DNA from 3 places in the Streptomyces sp. WAC07094 genome. Region 3 is predicted to be linked to each of the others. Evidence: riboswitches for the same ligand, from Rfam matches in the RefSeq annotation. Region 3 holds a riboswitch; each other region holds the start of a gene.

Region 1 (5,360 bases), 1.4 Mb from region 3:
CCGGTGACGGTCGCCGCCACCACGTTGTCGAACCCGAGGAAGCGTGCGACGAATTCGTCCGCGGGCCGTTGCCACACCTCAAGAGGGCTGCCGGACTGGGCGATCCGCCCGTCGCGCATCACGACGACCCGGTCGGCGAGTGCGAACGCCTCGCCCTGGTCGTGGGTGACGGCGAGCACGGTCGTGCCCAAGCGCCCGAAGAGCTCGCGCAGTTCCACCACCAGGCGTTCACGCAGCGACCGGTCGAGCTGTCCCAGCGGTTCGTCCAGCATCAGCAGCCGGGGCCGGGGCGCGAGGGCACGGGCGAGCGCGACCCTCTGCTGCTCCCCTCCGGAGAGCGAGGCGACGGCCCTGCGCGCGGCACCGTGCAGCCCGACGAGGCCGAGCAACTCCGCGACCCTGGCCTCCTGCTCGCCGCGCGCGGCACCCTGCATACGAAGTCCGAAGGCGACGTTCCCGCCCACGTCCCGCTGGGGGAAGAGCTGATGGTCCTGGAACATCAGGCCCACTCCGCGCCGGTGCGCGGGTGTCCCGTCCAGATCACGACCCTCGAGGAACACCCGCCCGCCGTCCAGGGGTTGAAGCCCCGCCACGGTCCGCAGCAGTGTCGACTTGCCGCCTCCGCTCGGTCCGAGCACGCAGACGATCTCGCGCTCGGCGACCTCGAGGCCGACCCGGTCGAGTGCCGCGCGCCCCGCGAAACGTACGGTCGCCTCCTCAAGCCTGAGCATCGTCAGAACTCCCCCGTCCGATCCGTCCGCAGCCTCTCCAGGACCAGCAGCGCCACCGCGCACACCACCATCAGAATCGTCGAGAGGGCCATGGCCTGGCCGTAGTTGAGATCACCGGGCCGTCCGAGCAGGCGGGCCACGGCGACGGGGAGCGTCGGATTGTCGGGCCGCGCGATGAACACCGTCGCCCCGAACTCGCCCAGCGACACGGCGAACGCGAACCCGGCCGCGACCAGCAGCGCCCGCCGCACGATCGGCAGGTCGACCTCCCGCCACACCCGCCACGGCGACGCCCCGAGCACGGCCGCGGCCTCCCGCAGCCGTTCGTCCACCGCCCGCAGGACGGGCAGCATCGTGCGTACGACGAAGGGGGCGCCCACCAGCGCCTGTGCGAGCGGCACCAGGATCCAGGAACCGCGCAGATCCAGTGGCGGCCTGTCGAGGGTGATCAGGAATCCGAAGCCCACGGTCACGGCGGACACGCCCAGCGGCAGCATGAGCAGGGCGTCGAACGCCCGCACGAGGCGGCCCGCGTCCCGACGGGCCAGGGCCGCGGCGGCGAGCGAGCCGATCAGCACGGCGATCACCGTGGCCACGGCGGCGTATCGCAGCGAGTTGCCGATGGCGTCGATCGGAGCGACCAGGAAGGTGCCGCCGTCGTCGTGTGCCAGCGCCCTGTAGTACGCGAACCGGGGCGCGTCGAGGGACCGTTGCACCAGGACGGCGAGCGGCAGCACGAGCAGGACGGCCACCGTGACGAGAACCGCGCCGAGCAGCGCCCACTGCGCCGCGCCGCGCGGCCTGCGCGCCGTGAGGGAGGCGTCGACCAGCCGCAGTGCGCTCTCCCGGCGGCGCACGGTCCAGGCGTGCAGCACGAGGATCGCTCCCACCGCCGCGAACTGGAGCAGCGTGAGCACGGCGGCCGTGGACAGGTCGAAGATCTCCGAGGTCTGCCGGTAGATCTCCACCTCCAGCGTGGAGAAGGTGGGGCCGCCGAGGATCTGCACCACGCCGAACGAGGTGAAGGTGAACAGGAACACCATCAGGGCGGCGGCCGCAACGGCCGGGCCCAGCGCGGGCAGCGTCACCCTCCGCCAGGCCGCGAGCCGGGAGGCGCCGAGCATCCGGGCCGCCTCCTCCTGGCGCGGATCGAGCTGTGCCCACAGACCGCCCACCGTGCGCACCACGACCGCGTAGTTGAAGAAGACATGGGCCAGCAGAATGGCCCATACCGTCGTGTCGAGCCGCAGACCCCACAGATCGTCGAGGAGTCCGCCGCGCCCGACGAGCGCCAGGAAGGCGGTGCCGACGACGACGGTCGGCAGCACGAACGGGACCGTGACGACGGCCCGCAGCACGTCCTTGCCGGGGAAGTCCAGGCGCGCGAAGACATAGGCGCCGGGGAGCGCGACCAGCAGCGTGAGGGCGGTGGAGGCGAGCGCCTGCCAGGTCGTGAACCACAGCACATGCCGGATGTCGGGCTGGGCGAGCACGTCGGCGAGACGCCCGAACCGCCAGGTCCCGTCGACGTGCAGGCCGCGCGCGACGATCGCGGCGACGGGGTAGGCGAAGAAGACCGCGAAGAACGCGACGGGCAGGGCCATCAGCCCGAGCCGCGCCGCGCTCCCGCGGGCTCCCGGGGCCGTCTCGGCGGCCTCGCTCACTTCAGTACGAGCGACGTCCACGACTTGACCCACTGGTCACGGTTGGCGGCGATCAGGTCCGGGGCCATGGTCTCGGGGTCCGTGGCCGCGGGACCGTACTCGGTGAACTCGGCCGGCACCTTCGCGCCCTGGACCACCGGGTACACGAACATGTTGAGCGGCATGTCCTCCTGGAACGTCCTGCCGATCAGGAAGTCGACGAACGCCTTGGCGCCCTTGGTGTTGCGGGCGTTGCTCAGCACGCCCGCGAACTCGATCTGACGGAAGCAGGTGCCGGTCGCGACGCCGGTCGGCGCCGTCTTGGGCCGCGGCTGGGCGTAGACGACCTCGGCGGGCGGCGAGGACGCGTACGACACGACGAGCGGCCGGTCGCCACCCGCCTTCCTGCCCCCTGCCGAACCGGAGAACTCCTGGTCGTACGCCTGCTCCCAGCCGTCGACCACCTTGACGCCGTTGGCCTCGAGCTTCTTCCAGTAGTCCGGCCAGCCGGTGGCGCCGTACTCGGCGGCCGTGCCCAGCAGGAAGCCCAGGCCGGGCGAGGACGTGGAGGCGTTCTCGGTGACGAGGAGGTTCTTGTACGCGGGCTTCGTCAGGTCGTCGAAGGAGGCCGGCGGGGTCAGCTTGTGGTCGGCGAAGTACTTCTTGTCGTAGTTGACGCAGATGTCGCCGTAGTCGATCGGGGTCACCCGGTGCTTGTCCTTGTCGAGCTGGAACCCGGCTTCCACCTGGTCGAGCCCCTTGGCCTCGTACGGCTGGAACAGCCCGTTGTCGAGTGCCCGCGACAGCAGGGTGTTGTCGACGCCGAAGAAGACGTCGCCCTGCGGATTGTCCTTGGTGAGGATCGCCTTGTTGACGGCCTGCCCGGCGTCGCCGTCCTTGAGGACCTTGACCTTGTAACCGGACTCCCGCTCGAAGGCCGAGACGACGCTCTTGGAGGCGGCCCACGAGTCGTGGCTGACGAGGGTCACGGTCCTGGAGTCGCCGCCGCTCCCGCTCGCGGAGCCGGACGAGCCGCACGCGGACAACGTGACCATGCCCAGCCCGACGACCGCGGCCGCGAACCGCTTACCGGTGATGCTCACTGAATTTTCCTCCTGGGGGTGTCCAGGAAGAGACGCGGCCCTGCCCGGGACCTTTCGGATCCGGGCAGGGCGCAACAGCTCGAGTGAAGACCGAACTTCCTACCCAGAATGACCTGGGCGAGGTTCAGAGGGTCTGCGGGCTCTCCCGCACTCTCAGCGCTGTGGCGCTCCCCTGTCGGAATATGAAGATGTACTGACCGGGGCCAGACTACCGCCCTAACGCTCGCCGGCCGCCAGCTGCCCGCACGCTCCGTCGATCTCCTGGCCACGGGTGTCCCGGACGGTCACCGGCACTCCGTGCGCGGCAATCGCCTCGACGAAGGCCTTCTCGTCCTCGGGACGTGATGCGGTCCACTTGGAGCCGGGGGTCGGGTTCAGCGGGATCAGGTTCACATGGACGGGCCTGCCCTTGAGCAGCCGGCCGAGACGGTCGCCCCGCCATGCCTGGTCGTTGATGTCCCGGATCAGGGCGTACTCGATGGACAGCCGGCGGCCGGACCTCTCGACGTAGTCGAAGCCGGCGTCGAGGACCTCGCGCACCTTCCACCGGGTGTTGACGGGTACCAGGGTGTCGCGCAGTTCGTCGTCCGGCGCGTGCAGGGAGATGGCGAGCCGGCACTTGAAGCCCTCGTCGGCGAAGCGGTGGATCGCCGGCACCAGTCCGACGGTCGACACGGTGATACCGCGCTGCGAGAGCCCGAGCCCGTCAGGGGCGGGGTCGGTGAGCGCGCGGATGGCGCCGACGACGCGCTTGTAGTTGGCGAGGGGCTCGCCCATGCCCATGAAGACGATGTTGGACAGCCTCGTCGGGCCGCCGGGGATCTCTCCGTCGCGCAGCGCCCGCATGCCGTCCACGATCTGGTGCACGATCTCCGCCGTGGACAGGTTGCGGTCCAGCCCGGCCTGGCCCGTCGCACAGAAGGGGCAGTTCATGCCGCAGCCCGCCTGGGAGCTGATGCACATGGTGACCCGGTCGGGATAGCGCATGAGCACGGACTCGACGAGGGTGCCGTCGAACAGCCGCCACAGCGTCTTGCGGGTCGTGTCCTCGTCGGTCGACAGATGCCGTACGACGGTCATCAGCTCGGGAAGCAGCGCCTCCTGCAACCCCGCCCGGGCGGAGGCGGGGATGTCCGTCCACTGATCGGGGTCGTGCGCGTACCGGCCGAAGTAGTGCTGCGAGAGCTGTTTGGCGCGGAACGGCTTCTCACCGATCGCGGCGACCGCCTCCTTGCGCTCGGTGGGCGTGAGGTCGGCAAGGTGCCGCGGCGGCGTCTTGGCTCCGCGCGGCGCGGCGAAAATGAGTTCTCCGGGCTTAGGCATGGCTTTATCAGTGTCGCAGATCCAATCGGGTGACCTGCGGCCGTCGTTCGCTACGACTGTCGTTAGTAGTCGGCTTCGGTCACCGTTGAGCGGCCCCGGACGGCCCGGAGAGGGACCGGCGGCGATCACTCCTCGGCCGGCCGCCGGTCATCGGGCCGGACCCCGACCCGGCGGGTGCGGGCGATCGCGTCGGCCCGGTCGCTCACTGCGCCGACCGGGCCGGCGGTACGCGTCAGCGCTGTGCCGTTCTGTGGCGTACGACCCGCAGAGCCGCGTGGCCGAACAGGGCGGCGAGCGCGAGGACGAGCACGCTGGACGCGATCTGGTAGCCCCAGTAGTCGCCCGGTTCGAGGGAGTTGATCAGGTAGGAGTCCTCCGGCAGAGCGTCGTAGAACTGCAGGCCGAGCACACCGCCGGGGTGCAGGCCGTGGACCTTGGAGAACAGCGGGAAGTCGAGCAGCAGCACGGCCCGGGAGCGGACCAGGACCGCGGCCGCCAGCCAGGCGAGCGCGGGCCCCGCGACCAGGGCGAGCCAGGCGCGGCGCAGCAGGGTGCCGGCC
Region 2 (5,360 bases), 5.0 Mb from region 3:
CCGCGCAGCCAGCAGACGGCCCAGGCCGCGCCCTCGGGGTCGCCGCGCCACACCGTGGTGTCGGCGGCCGCGTGGTGACCCACATACTGGACGAAACGACCGAACTGCTCGGACCAGAAGTACGGCACCGGGTCGTACGCCATCGGCGTCTCACCGATGATGTTCGCGGCCACCGTGCGCGGGCCCTGGAGGGCGTTGTCCCAGTGATGGACCAGCAGACGCTCCTCGTAGCGGCCCGACGGGAAGGAGGCGCAGTCGCCGACCGCGTACACGTCGGGCAGCGAGGTGCGCAGATGGTCGTCGGCCAGCACCTCGCCGTGTACCCCGAGGGCGATGCCCGACTCGGCGAGCCATCGCGTCGCCGGACGGGCCCCGATGCCCACGACCACCGCACCCGCGGGCACCCGCGAACCGTCGTCGAGCACCACGGCCCCGGGCTCGATGCGCTCCACGCGCGCGTGGATGCGAAGATCGGCGCCGCTGTCCGCGTACCAGGCCGTCATCGGCGCGGCCACGTCCTCGGGCAGCGCCCCGGCGAGCGGCCGGTCGGCGGCCTCCACCACGGTGACCGCGCAGCCCGCCTCGCGCGCGGCGGTGGCGAACTCCGCGCCGATCCAGCCGGCACCCACGACCACGACGTCGTGCTGCTCGGCGAGGACCGGCCGCAGCCGCTCGGCGTCGTCCAGCGTGCGCAGCAGATGCACGCCGGGCACACCCTCGGTGCCGGGCAGCCGGATCGGCTCCGCTCCGGTCGCGAGGACCAGGACGTCGTACGGCACGGGACCCTCGGTGGTGTCCAGCTCGTGGTCGTCGGGGCGCACGCCGAGCACTTCGCAGCCCAGCCGCAACCCGATGTCCAGGGCCTCGAAGTCGACGTCGAAGGCGGAGCCGTCGGCCTTTCCGAGCAGCACGGCCTTGGACAACGGCGGTCTGTCGTACGGCGGGTGGGGTTCCGCGCCGATCAGCGTCACCCGGCCCCCGAAGCCCTGTTCCCGCAGGGCGACCGCGGTCTGCACCCCGGCCATGCCCGCGCCCACGACGACGACCCGCCGTGCCGAATCGCTCCGCGCCTGCGTCTGCTCGCTCACCTGATCACCATAGACAACTGACAAACCGTCAGTCAGCGTGCGTGCCGGGTGACCTCTTCCACAATGCTCGTCCCGTCGCCCGTTCGCGACTCCCATTGCCACGACTCCTCCAGCCTCAACCGCCCGTCGGGAAGCTCCACGATCCGGGACTCGCAGTGCCCGGACGACGTGATCCCGTCGTGCGTGAGCTGGACGTACCGGAAGTCGAGGCGGTCACCGCTTCGTGTACCCACCAAACGGCCGCGTACGACGTCGCCACCCGCGTATTCGGCCCAGATCCCGCCGTCCTGCTCGTGGTAGGTGAACCGGGTGCCGGTCCCGACCTGTCCGGGTGCCTGGTCCGCCACAGGGGCGAAGGTCAGTCCTTCGAGCGATGGGACCATGTACGGAGGCTCCCTTACTGAGGCAAACGGCACCGGATAGGGTGGCCAAGGTAAAGCACTCGCGGGAGCCCGGACGCACCGGGCTGAGAGGGAGGCTGGCGGCCTCCGACCGTACGAACCTGATCCGGGTCATGCCGGCGAAGGGAGGGGGCTCGACGCCCATGTCTCCTACACCCACATCCGACGTCCTCGTGGTCGGGGGCGGAATCATCGGGCTGGTGACCGCCTGGCGGGCGGCCCTGCACGGGCTCTCCACCGCCGTGGTGGATCCCGAGCCGGGCGGTGGTGCCGCCCAGGTGGCCGCCGGGATGCTCGCGGCCGTCACCGAACTGCACTACGGGGAGCAGACGCTGCTCGGCCTGAACCTCGAGTCCGCCCGTCGCTACCCCGACTTCGCCGACGAGCTCGCCGAGGCGTCCGGCCGGGACCTCGGCTACCGCCGGTGCGGCACGCTGGCGGTGGCGCTGGACGCCGACGACCGTGCCCACCTGCGGGAACTGCACGCGCTTCAGCAGCGGTCCGGCCTCGCGGCGGAGTGGCTGAACGGACGCGAGTGCCGTCGCCTGGAGCCGATGCTCGCGCCCGGTGTGCGCGGCGGTCTGAGGGTCGACGGAGACCACCAGATCGACCCGCGCCGGCTGGCCGCGGCCCTGGTCCTCGCCTGCGAGCGGGCCGGGGTCGTCTTCCACCGGACGTGGGCCGAACGGCTGACGGTGGCGCGCGACCGTGCCGCAGGCGTCCGGACCGCCGACGGCGACGACCTCGCCGCCGGGCAGGTGGTCCTGGCCGCCGGCAGCCTGAGCGGACGGCTCGCGGGCGTCCCGGACGAGGTCCTGCCTCCCGTGCGGCCGGTGAAGGGCCAGGTGCTGCGGCTGACCGTGCCCGAGCGGTACGCGCCGTTCCTGAGCCGTACCGTGCGTGCCGTCGTCCGCGGCAGCCATGTCTACCTGGTCCCGCGCGAGAACGGGGAGCTGGTCGTCGGCGCCACCAGCGAGGAGCTCGGCTGGAACACGGCGGTCACCGCGGGCGGTGTCTACGAGTTGCTGCGGGACGCGCACGAGCTGGTCCCCGGCATCACCGAACTGCCGCTCACCGAGACCCGTGCCGGTCTGCGCCCGGGCTCCCCGGACAACGCGCCGCTGCTCGGGCCCACGAAGCTGGACGGCCTGCTGCTGGCCACCGGGCACTACCGCAACGGCGTCCTGCTCACCCCCGTCACCGGCGACGTCATGGCCCACGTCCTGACCACGGGCGAGCTTCCCGACGAAGCCCGCCCCTTCACCCCCACGCGGTTCGCCGCGGCACTCACGGAGCAGCCCGCATGAACATCTCGGTCAACGGCGAGCCCCACCGCATCGCCCCCGACACCGCGCTCGACGCCGTGGTCCGGATCCTGACCACGGCCCCCTCGGGCGTGGCCGCCGCCCTCAACGAAACCGTCGTCCCGCGCACGCAGTGGCCCTCGACGCACCTCTGCGAGGGGGACCGTGTCGAGATCCTCACCGCCGTCCAAGGAGGCTGACCATGGCCGACGACCCCTTCGTCCTCGGTGGTACGACCTACTCGTCCCGGCTGATCATGGGCACCGGCGGTGCGCCGAGCCTGGATGTGCTCGAACGGGCACTGGTGGCGTCCGGCACGGAGCTGACGACGGTCGCCATGCGGCGCGTCGACGCCTCGGTGCACGGATCGGTCCTCTCCGTGCTCGAGAAGCTGGACATCCGGGTGCTGCCCAACACCGCGGGGTGCTTCACCGCGGGCGAGGCCGTGCTCACCGCCCGTCTCGCCCGTGAGGCGCTCGGCACGGACCTCGTCAAGCTGGAGGTCATCGCCGACGAGCGGACCCTGCTGCCCGACCCCATCGAGCTGCTGGACGCGGCGGAGACACTGGTCGACGACGGTTTCACGGTGCTGCCGTACACGAACGACGACCCCGTCCTCGCCCGGAAGCTGGAGGACGTCGGCTGCGCGGCGATCATGCCGCTGGGCTCGCCGATCGGCTCCGGGCTCGGCATCCGCAACCCGCACAACTTCCAGCTGATCGTGGAGCAGGCGCGTGTGCCGGTCGTCCTGGACGCGGGAGCGGGTACGGCGTCGGACGTGGCGTTCGCGATGGAGCTGGGGTGCGCGGGTGTGATGCTCGCCACGGCGGTCACCCGGGCCCAGGAACCGGTGCTGATGGCGGAAGCGATGCGGCACGCGGTGGACGCGGGGCGGCTCGCGCTCAGGGCGGGCCGCATCCCCCGTCGGCACTTCGCTCAGGCGTCGTCCCCCACGGAGGGCGTCGCCCGTCTGGACCCGGAGCGGCCTGCCTTCTGAGGACCGGCGCACACGGCCCCGTACAGGTGCGGCGAGCGTCACAGGTCGGCTGCAGTCGCACCCCGGCTCGGCCGTATCCGTCGGGCGGGTCGTTATGCCCTCGTAGACTCACCTGCGTGGATACGACCCTTCACGACCCTCTCGTCGGGCATGTGCTCGACGGCCGCTACCGCATCGACGCCCGTATCGCGGTCGGCGGGATGGCCACGGTCTACCGGGCCGTGGACACCCGCCTCGACCGCGTCCTGGCACTGAAGGTGATGCATCCGGCGCTGGCCGCCGACGGCTCGTTCGTCGAGCGCTTCATACGCGAGGCCAAGTCAGTCGCGCGCCTCGCGCACCCGAACGTGGTGCAGGTCTTCGACCAGGGCGCCGACGGCTCCTACGTCTATCTGGCCATGGAGTACGTCGCCGGCTGCACCCTGCGCGACGTGCTGCGCGAGCGCGGGGCGCTGCAACCGCGCGCCGCCCTGGACATCCTCGAGCCGGTGCTCGCCGCCCTGGGCGCCGCCCACCGCGCCGGATTCGTGCATCGCGACATGAAGCCGGAGAACGTCCTCATAGGGGACGACGGCCGGGTCAAGGTGGCCGACTTCGGGCTCGTACGGGCCGTGAACACCGTCACCAGCACGACGGGCGCCGTCCTCGGCACGGTCTCCTATCTGGCCCCGGAGCAGATCGAGCACGGCACGGCCGACCCCCGGGTCGACGTGTACGCATGCGGGGTCGTCCTCTACGAAATGCTCACCGGCGGCAAGCCCCACTACGGGGACTCCCCCGCCCAGGTGCTCTACCAGCACCTCAACGAGGACGTGCCGCCGCCGTCGGCCGCCGTTCCCGGTCTGTCCGTCGAACTCGACGATCTGGTCGCCTCGGCGACCGCGCGCGACCCCCGGCTGCGACCGGGCGACGCGGTGGCCCTGCTCGGACAGGCCCGCGAGGCGCGCGGCGCGCTCACCGCCGAGCAGCTGGAGGCGGTGCCCCCGCAGGCGATCACTCAGGAGCACGACAACGCCCAGGACCGCACGAGCGTCGTACCGCGCACTCCCGTCGCGCCGGACGCCGAGGCCCGGACGGCGGTGATCAACCGCACGAGCCGGCTCGAGATGCCTCCGCCCGGGCCACCCGCCGCCCGCCGCGGGCGCCCCAGGCGCGGGGTGTTCGCGGTTGTTCTCGCCGTGCTGGTGCTGTTCGGCGTGGGCACCGGCGTCTGGTACATCAACTCCGGTCAGTTCACCAAGGTCCCCCCGCTGCTGGCGAAGACCGAGGCAGAGGCCCGTGACCGGCTCGGGCAGGCGGGGCTCGAGGTCAAGCAGGTCAAGCACGCCTACAGCGACACGGTCACGCGTGGCACGGTGATCAGCAGCGACCCGGCGACGGGCGCCCGGATCCGCTCCCACGACTCCGTCACGCTGACCGTCTCGGACGGCCCGGAGACGGTCGGGGTACCGGATCTGAGGGGCGTCCGGCTGGAGAAGGCGCAGGAGCAGCTCACGCAGCACGGGCTCGTCGCGGGCATGGTCACGCGCGCCTTCAGCGAGGACGTGCCCAAGGGCTTCGTGATCGGCAC
Region 3 (5,360 bases):
CGCCGCCACCGCGCCCACCAGTGCGGTCGGCACGGCGATCGCCCCGAGCCGGGTGAACTCCCTGAGGTCGACGGCGTGCTCGTGCTGGTGGACGATGCGCCGCCACAGCAGTGTGGCCAGCGAGCCGGCGTAGGTGAGGTTGGGGCCGATGTTCACGCCGAGCAGGACGGCGAGGACCGCGCCCGGACCTGACGGGACGGCCAGCGGCAGCAGGACCAGGACCGCCGGCAGATTGTTGATCAGATTGGCCAGCACGGCGGCCAGGGCGGCGATGCCCAGCAGCGCGGGCAGGCCGGTCCCGTCGGGGAGCACCCGGCCGAGCGCGCCGGCGAGCCCGTTGTCGACCACCGCGCGCACCACCACACCGAGAGCCAGCACGAACGCGAGGAAGGAAGGCGCCGCCGCCCGCACCACCGTGAGGGGGGTGGCTTGGCGCCGGACGAGCGCACGCACGGCCAGGACCAGCGCCCCGGCCAGCGCCGACCACGCGGGGTCGATGCCGAAGACGGACGCGACCACGAACCCGGCGAGCGTGCAGGCCACGGTCAGCAGGGCGAACAGGGGGAGCGGGGGCGGCTCCTCCCGCACCGGGGCCCCGGCTCCGGCGCCCAGGTCCCGACGGAAGAACCTGCGGAAGACAACATACTCGGCGGTGACGGCCACCAGCCACGGCAGGGCCATCAGGGCGGCGAACCGTGTGAAGCTCAGCCCCGAGGCGCCGAACGCGAGCAGGTTGGTGAGATTGGAGACCGGCAGCAGCAGCGAAGCCGTGTTCGACAGATGGGTGCAGGCGTAGAGGTGGGGCTTGGGGCGGGCACCCATATGGGCCGCCGTGGCGAACACCACCGGGGTGAGCAGCACGACCGTGGCGTCCAGGCTGAGCACGGCGGTGATCACCGAGGCGAGGGTGAAGACCGCGGTCAGCAGCCGACCGGGCCGGCCTGCCGCCCAGCGTGCCATCCAGGCGCCGCACGCCCGGAACAGCCCTTCCACGTCGCAGAAGTGGGCCAGTACCAGCACCGCCGCCAGAAAGCCGACCACCGGCCCGAGTCGCTCGGCCTCGGCCCCCGCGTGGGCCGGGGAGATGGCGCCGGTCGCGATCGCGATGCCGGCCGCCGGAACCGCGACCACGGCTTCCGGCATCCCGAAGGGACGCACCACGGCGCCGGCCAGTACGGCGACGAGCAGAACGATGGAGAGGGCCTCGGCGAGCGGGGTGTTCAGAGTACGGTCCTTCCGGAACGGATTCGGCGGTGCCCTTCCATCACACCAGGTCGGACGGCATCGCTCGACGCGCAGCGCCCCGGATGACGGTGCGGTGTCGCCGTCACCCACCCGCCCGCAGTCGCCATCCGTGGTCCACCGGACCGATGCCGGCCCCCAGGGCGAAGCCCGCCGCGATGGCCTCGGTGACGTACTCCTTGGCCTGCCGAACGGCCTGCGGCACCGTCAGACCCTGTGCGAGCCCCACCGCGACCGCCGAGGCGAGGGTGCAGCCCGTGCCGTGGGTGTGCCGGTTGTCGTGGCGGGGGGCCCGCAGCCAGTGCTCCTCGCGGCCGTCGGTCAGCAGGTCGACGGCAGCACCGGGCAGATGCCCGCCCTTCACCAGCACCCATCGGGGCCCGTACGAGAGCAGCTCCGCGGACGCGCGGCGCATGCCCTCCTCGTCGGTCACCGCGATGCCGGTCAGCTCCGCGACCTCGTCCAGGTTCGGCGTGGTCACCGTCGCGCGCGGCAGCAGCCTGGTGCGCACCGCGTCCAGCGCGTCGTCGGCGAGCAGCCGGTCCCCGTGCTTGGAGACGCTCACCGGGTCCACCACGACCGGGACCCCCACGTCCGCGAGCAGTTCGGCCACCACGGTGACCAGGCGGGGCGAGGCGAGCATCCCGGTCTTCACCGCCTGGACGCCGATGTCGTCGACCACGCTGCGGTACTGGGCGCGCACCGCCGCCACCGGCAATTCCCAGGCGCCCTGCACCCCGACGGAGTTCTGCGCGGTGACCGCGGTGACCACGCTCATGCCGTGGGCGCCCAGGGCCAGCATGGTCTTGAGATCGGCCTGGATCCCGGCGCCGCCCCCGGAGTCGGAGCCGGCGATGGTCAGGACGCGCGGCGGCGCGGTCATGCGCGGCCCTCCTGTCGGACGCGCAGCGGGGCGTACACCGCGAGGGCCACCAGGAACGCCACGTAGTACGAGACGTCGGCGCCGTGCAGCGCACGGGCCACCGGACCCACGTACAGGCCCGTGTCCATGAAGGGCACCGCTGCGGCGAAGGCGCCGGCGAAGGCGAGCAGCGGCGGCCACACCGACCGCGGCCGGGCCGTCTCGGCGGCGAGATCGGCCACCGTGCCGCGCCGTACGAGCCAGTCGACGACCACGATCGCCACGAACCCGGGGATCCAGTAGCCGACGAACAGCAGCACGTTCTGGAAGCGGGCGGTGGTGTCGGCCGCGTGCATCCACAGCACCAGCGGGAATCCGAGAGCGGCGGCGAGGGCGGCCGCCACCGGGCGCGGTATGCGCAGTCCGATGGTCTGCAGCGCCAGTGAGCCGCTGTAGTCGTTCATGGCGTTGCTGCACAGGGCCGCCAGCGCCACCGCCAGCAGCCCGAACGCGCCCGGCGCGCCTCCGCCGAGCAGCCGGTCCACCCCGGCGGCCGTCTGGTCGGTGAGCGCCGAGGCGCCCCACAGGCCGAGGAGCTGCACGGCCAGGAAGGACACCACCAGACCGAGCAGTGTGTGCCAGAACATCCTGGTCCGGGACGTGGTGCTCGGCAGATAGCGGCTGAAGTCGCTGGCGTACGGGGCCCAGGACAAGGTCAGGCTCAAGGCGATCGTGCTGGTCAGTACGAACGCGCCCGCCCGGTCCGCGCCGTGTGCACTGCCCGTCAGAGCGGGGTGGACGTCGGCCGGCATCCGTACGGCGATCAGCGCGAAGGCGGCCGCGAGGACGAAGGTCATGACGATCTGGAGACGATGGATCGCCTCGTAACCGAGCACCCCGAGCGCGCCCTGCCCCAGCATCATGACCAGCACTCCCAGCCAGAACGGCCAGCCGCACAGGCGTGCGAGCGCGTCCCCGCCGAACAGGCCGATCAGTGCGTCCCAGGCGACCGAGGACAGCCATTGCAGGGCTCCGGGCAGCACCACCGCGCGTCCGAACGCGAGCCGGGCGAGCGGGAGCTGGCCCGCGCCGGTGCGGCTTCCCCAGGTGCCGAGGTAGGCCGTGGGGACGGCACCCAGCACCGTGCCCAGCACCACGGCGACGAGCGCCGTGCCGAAGTCGAGGCCGAGCGTGATGCCGATGGTGCCCGTGAAGACACCGGTCATGGTCAGATTGGGGGCGAACCACACCGTGAACAGCCGGCCCGCGCCGCCGTAGCGATTGCTCTCGGGGACCGGTTCGATGCCGTGTCCCTCGACCCTGAGATCCCCGGGAGCGGTGGGCATCCGTCCGTCGAAGACGGTCCGTCGGCCGTCGGCGGGCAGCCCGCCGGAGACATGCGCCAATGGCATGAAAGACATCCCTCCGCCAGTACGAACTGGTTCAGGTTCAACGGGTGTGATCTCAGCCCGCGAATGGGGCACCCCGTGTCCGGTACGGCGGCAAGACTAACCCGAGCCGCCGGATGTGCCATACACAAGGGCCGCCACCGGATGCGGTGGCGGCCTGTCGGAGCCTTGCGGCGTAGCGCCGCCCGTGCGGGCCGGTCCCTCCGGCCCGAGTGGCTCGTGCGGCGTGCCCGGGACGGACCGGGCCGCCTTCCTGGCGAGCGCGGCACCCGTCAACGCCCGGCCCGCGGTGCCGGATTCGGTGTCCGCGACGGGCTGCACCGGCGTTCCCGGACCGCTGTCCCGTGGGCACGGCCGCCTTCACCGCGACGATCGCCGACCCCTCCGGCGGTCCTGCGCGAGCGTCACCTTCTCCACCACCTCGCGCATGACCCGGATGTCGTCGTCGGTGAGGTCCATGCGCCGCTTCTGCAGGATGGCGACGACGCGGGGGCCGCTGGGGCCGTCCGCTCTGCCGGGGGATCCCGTGTCCTCGTCGGCGTCCTGGACCCGCAGCCAGGCCGCGAGTTCCTGGGACGTCATGTTCACCACCTCCTGGAACTCGTCCCACAGCGCGTCCGTCTCCAGGGCGTCGGCCATCGTGAACTCCCCTCTCGCCCTCGCGGGCCACCCTCCGCTCCGTACGTGCTCGTGTCCGTACGTGCGCCCGTCCGCTCAGTCCTCCCGCGGCCAGTTCTCCGCCTCGAACATCCAGCGCTGCTTCTCCAGTTCTGCGGTGAGCCCGATCAGCAGGTCCTGGGTGACGGGGTCCGGTTCCGCGGTCGCGTCGATCCGGTTGCGCAGACGCCCGATCGCCGTCCCGAGCGACTCGACCATCAACCGGACGACGTCGGTGTCGCGCAGCCAACCCTCCTTCGCGCCCGGGAGGCCGTAGGCGGAGCCGATGGTCTCCGGCCTGCCGTCCGGGGGGACGCCGAGCGCGGCCGCGCGTTCGGCCACGGTGTCCGAGTAGGAGCGTGCCGTGGCCACCACCTCGTCGAGTTGGAGGTGGATCGATCGGAACCTCGGTCCGACGATGTTCCAGTGGGCCTGCTTCGCCATGAGGGAGAGCCCGACCAGGTCGACCAGGGTTTCCTGCAGGGCTTCCCCGGTGATGGCACGTGCGGACTCGGGAAGGGCGCTGTGCACCACGGTCATCGTGCGCTTCTCCTTGTCATGCGTCGCTTTCTGGACCGGAGCAGTGCGGCGCGTTCCCGCTCGTCGGTGCCTCCCCAGACGCCCGCCGTCTGCCCGGTGTCCAGTGCCCACTCGAGGCAGTCGGCGGCGACCGGACAGCGTCGGCACACACGCTTCGCGGCGGCGGCCTCCACCAGAGCCGGTCCCGTCGTGCCGACCGGGAAGAACAAATCGGGGTCCTCCTCCACACATGCCGCGTGTCGCAACCACTCCATGGGCGCCCGGGTGCCCGAGAGGCAGGGGGTGAAACCCGGTGGGCGGCGGGCGATCCGGGGATACCGAGGAGGTGGTTCTTCCCAGTGGCGGCCCGGCGTTCTATAGTCAAAAACTAGCAGTGCTAATTACTCGTCGAGGGTGCTCAGGAGTTCCGTCGTGCGTACCGTCCACTTCGCGGCAGCCCGCCGCACTCCCATCGGCAGACTGCGTGGCGCTCTGTCGTCCGTGCGGCCCGACGACCTCGCGGCGACCGTGATCCGCGGTCTGATGGCCGACGTGCCCGCCCTGGACCCGGCGCGCATCGACGACGTCTACTGGGGCGCCGCCAACCAGGCGGGCGAGGACAACCGCAACGTGGCCCGCATGGCCGCCCTCCTCGCCGGACTGCCCGAGTC

What was found. A riboswitch is a leader RNA that binds a small molecule or an ion and turns the genes downstream of it on or off. The one in region 3 is predicted to bind thiamine pyrophosphate.
Region 1: it holds a riboswitch for thiamine pyrophosphate, as region 3 does, so the genes downstream of both, RCR19_RS10930 (thiamine ABC transporter substrate-binding protein) here and RCR19_RS05150 (cytosine permease) in region 3, are expected to answer to the same signal.
Region 2: it holds a riboswitch for thiamine pyrophosphate, as region 3 does, so the genes downstream of both, thiO (glycine oxidase ThiO) here and RCR19_RS05150 (cytosine permease) in region 3, are expected to answer to the same signal.

Annotation. Positions count from the first base shown of each region.
Region 1 is NZ_JAVMJZ010000001.1:2,510,259-2,515,618, forward strand. It holds gene RCR19_RS10920 (ABC transporter ATP-binding protein) at 1-731, opposite strand, end outside; gene RCR19_RS10925 (iron ABC transporter permease) at 734-2,335, opposite strand; gene RCR19_RS10930 (thiamine ABC transporter substrate-binding protein) at 2,392-3,471, opposite strand; TPP riboswitch at 3,556-3,661, opposite strand; gene rlmN (23S rRNA (adenine(2503)-C(2))-methyltransferase RlmN) at 3,694-4,800, opposite strand; gene RCR19_RS10940 (hypothetical protein) at 5,033-5,360, opposite strand, start outside.
Region 2 is NZ_JAVMJZ010000001.1:6,118,836-6,124,195, reverse strand. It holds gene RCR19_RS27090 (FAD-dependent oxidoreductase) at 1-1,088, opposite strand, end outside; gene RCR19_RS27085 (hypothetical protein) at 1,121-1,471, opposite strand; TPP riboswitch at 1,523-1,634, shown strand; gene thiO (glycine oxidase ThiO) at 1,633-2,796, shown strand; gene thiS (sulfur carrier protein ThiS) at 2,793-2,993, shown strand; gene RCR19_RS27070 (thiazole synthase) at 2,996-3,790, shown strand; gene pknB (Stk1 family PASTA domain-containing Ser/Thr kinase) at 3,907-5,360, shown strand, end outside.
Region 3 is NZ_JAVMJZ010000001.1:1,147,012-1,152,371, reverse strand. It holds gene RCR19_RS05160 (arsenic transporter) at 1-1,224, opposite strand, end outside; gene thiD (bifunctional hydroxymethylpyrimidine kinase/phosphomethylpyrimidine kinase) at 1,328-2,125, opposite strand; gene RCR19_RS05150 (cytosine permease) at 2,122-3,516, opposite strand; TPP riboswitch at 3,508-3,602, opposite strand; gene RCR19_RS05145 (DUF3140 domain-containing protein) at 3,874-4,152, opposite strand; gene RCR19_RS05140 (DNA starvation/stationary phase protection protein) at 4,228-4,710, opposite strand; gene RCR19_RS05135 (WhiB family transcriptional regulator) at 4,707-4,964, opposite strand; gene RCR19_RS05130 (thiolase family protein) at 5,122-5,360, shown strand, end outside.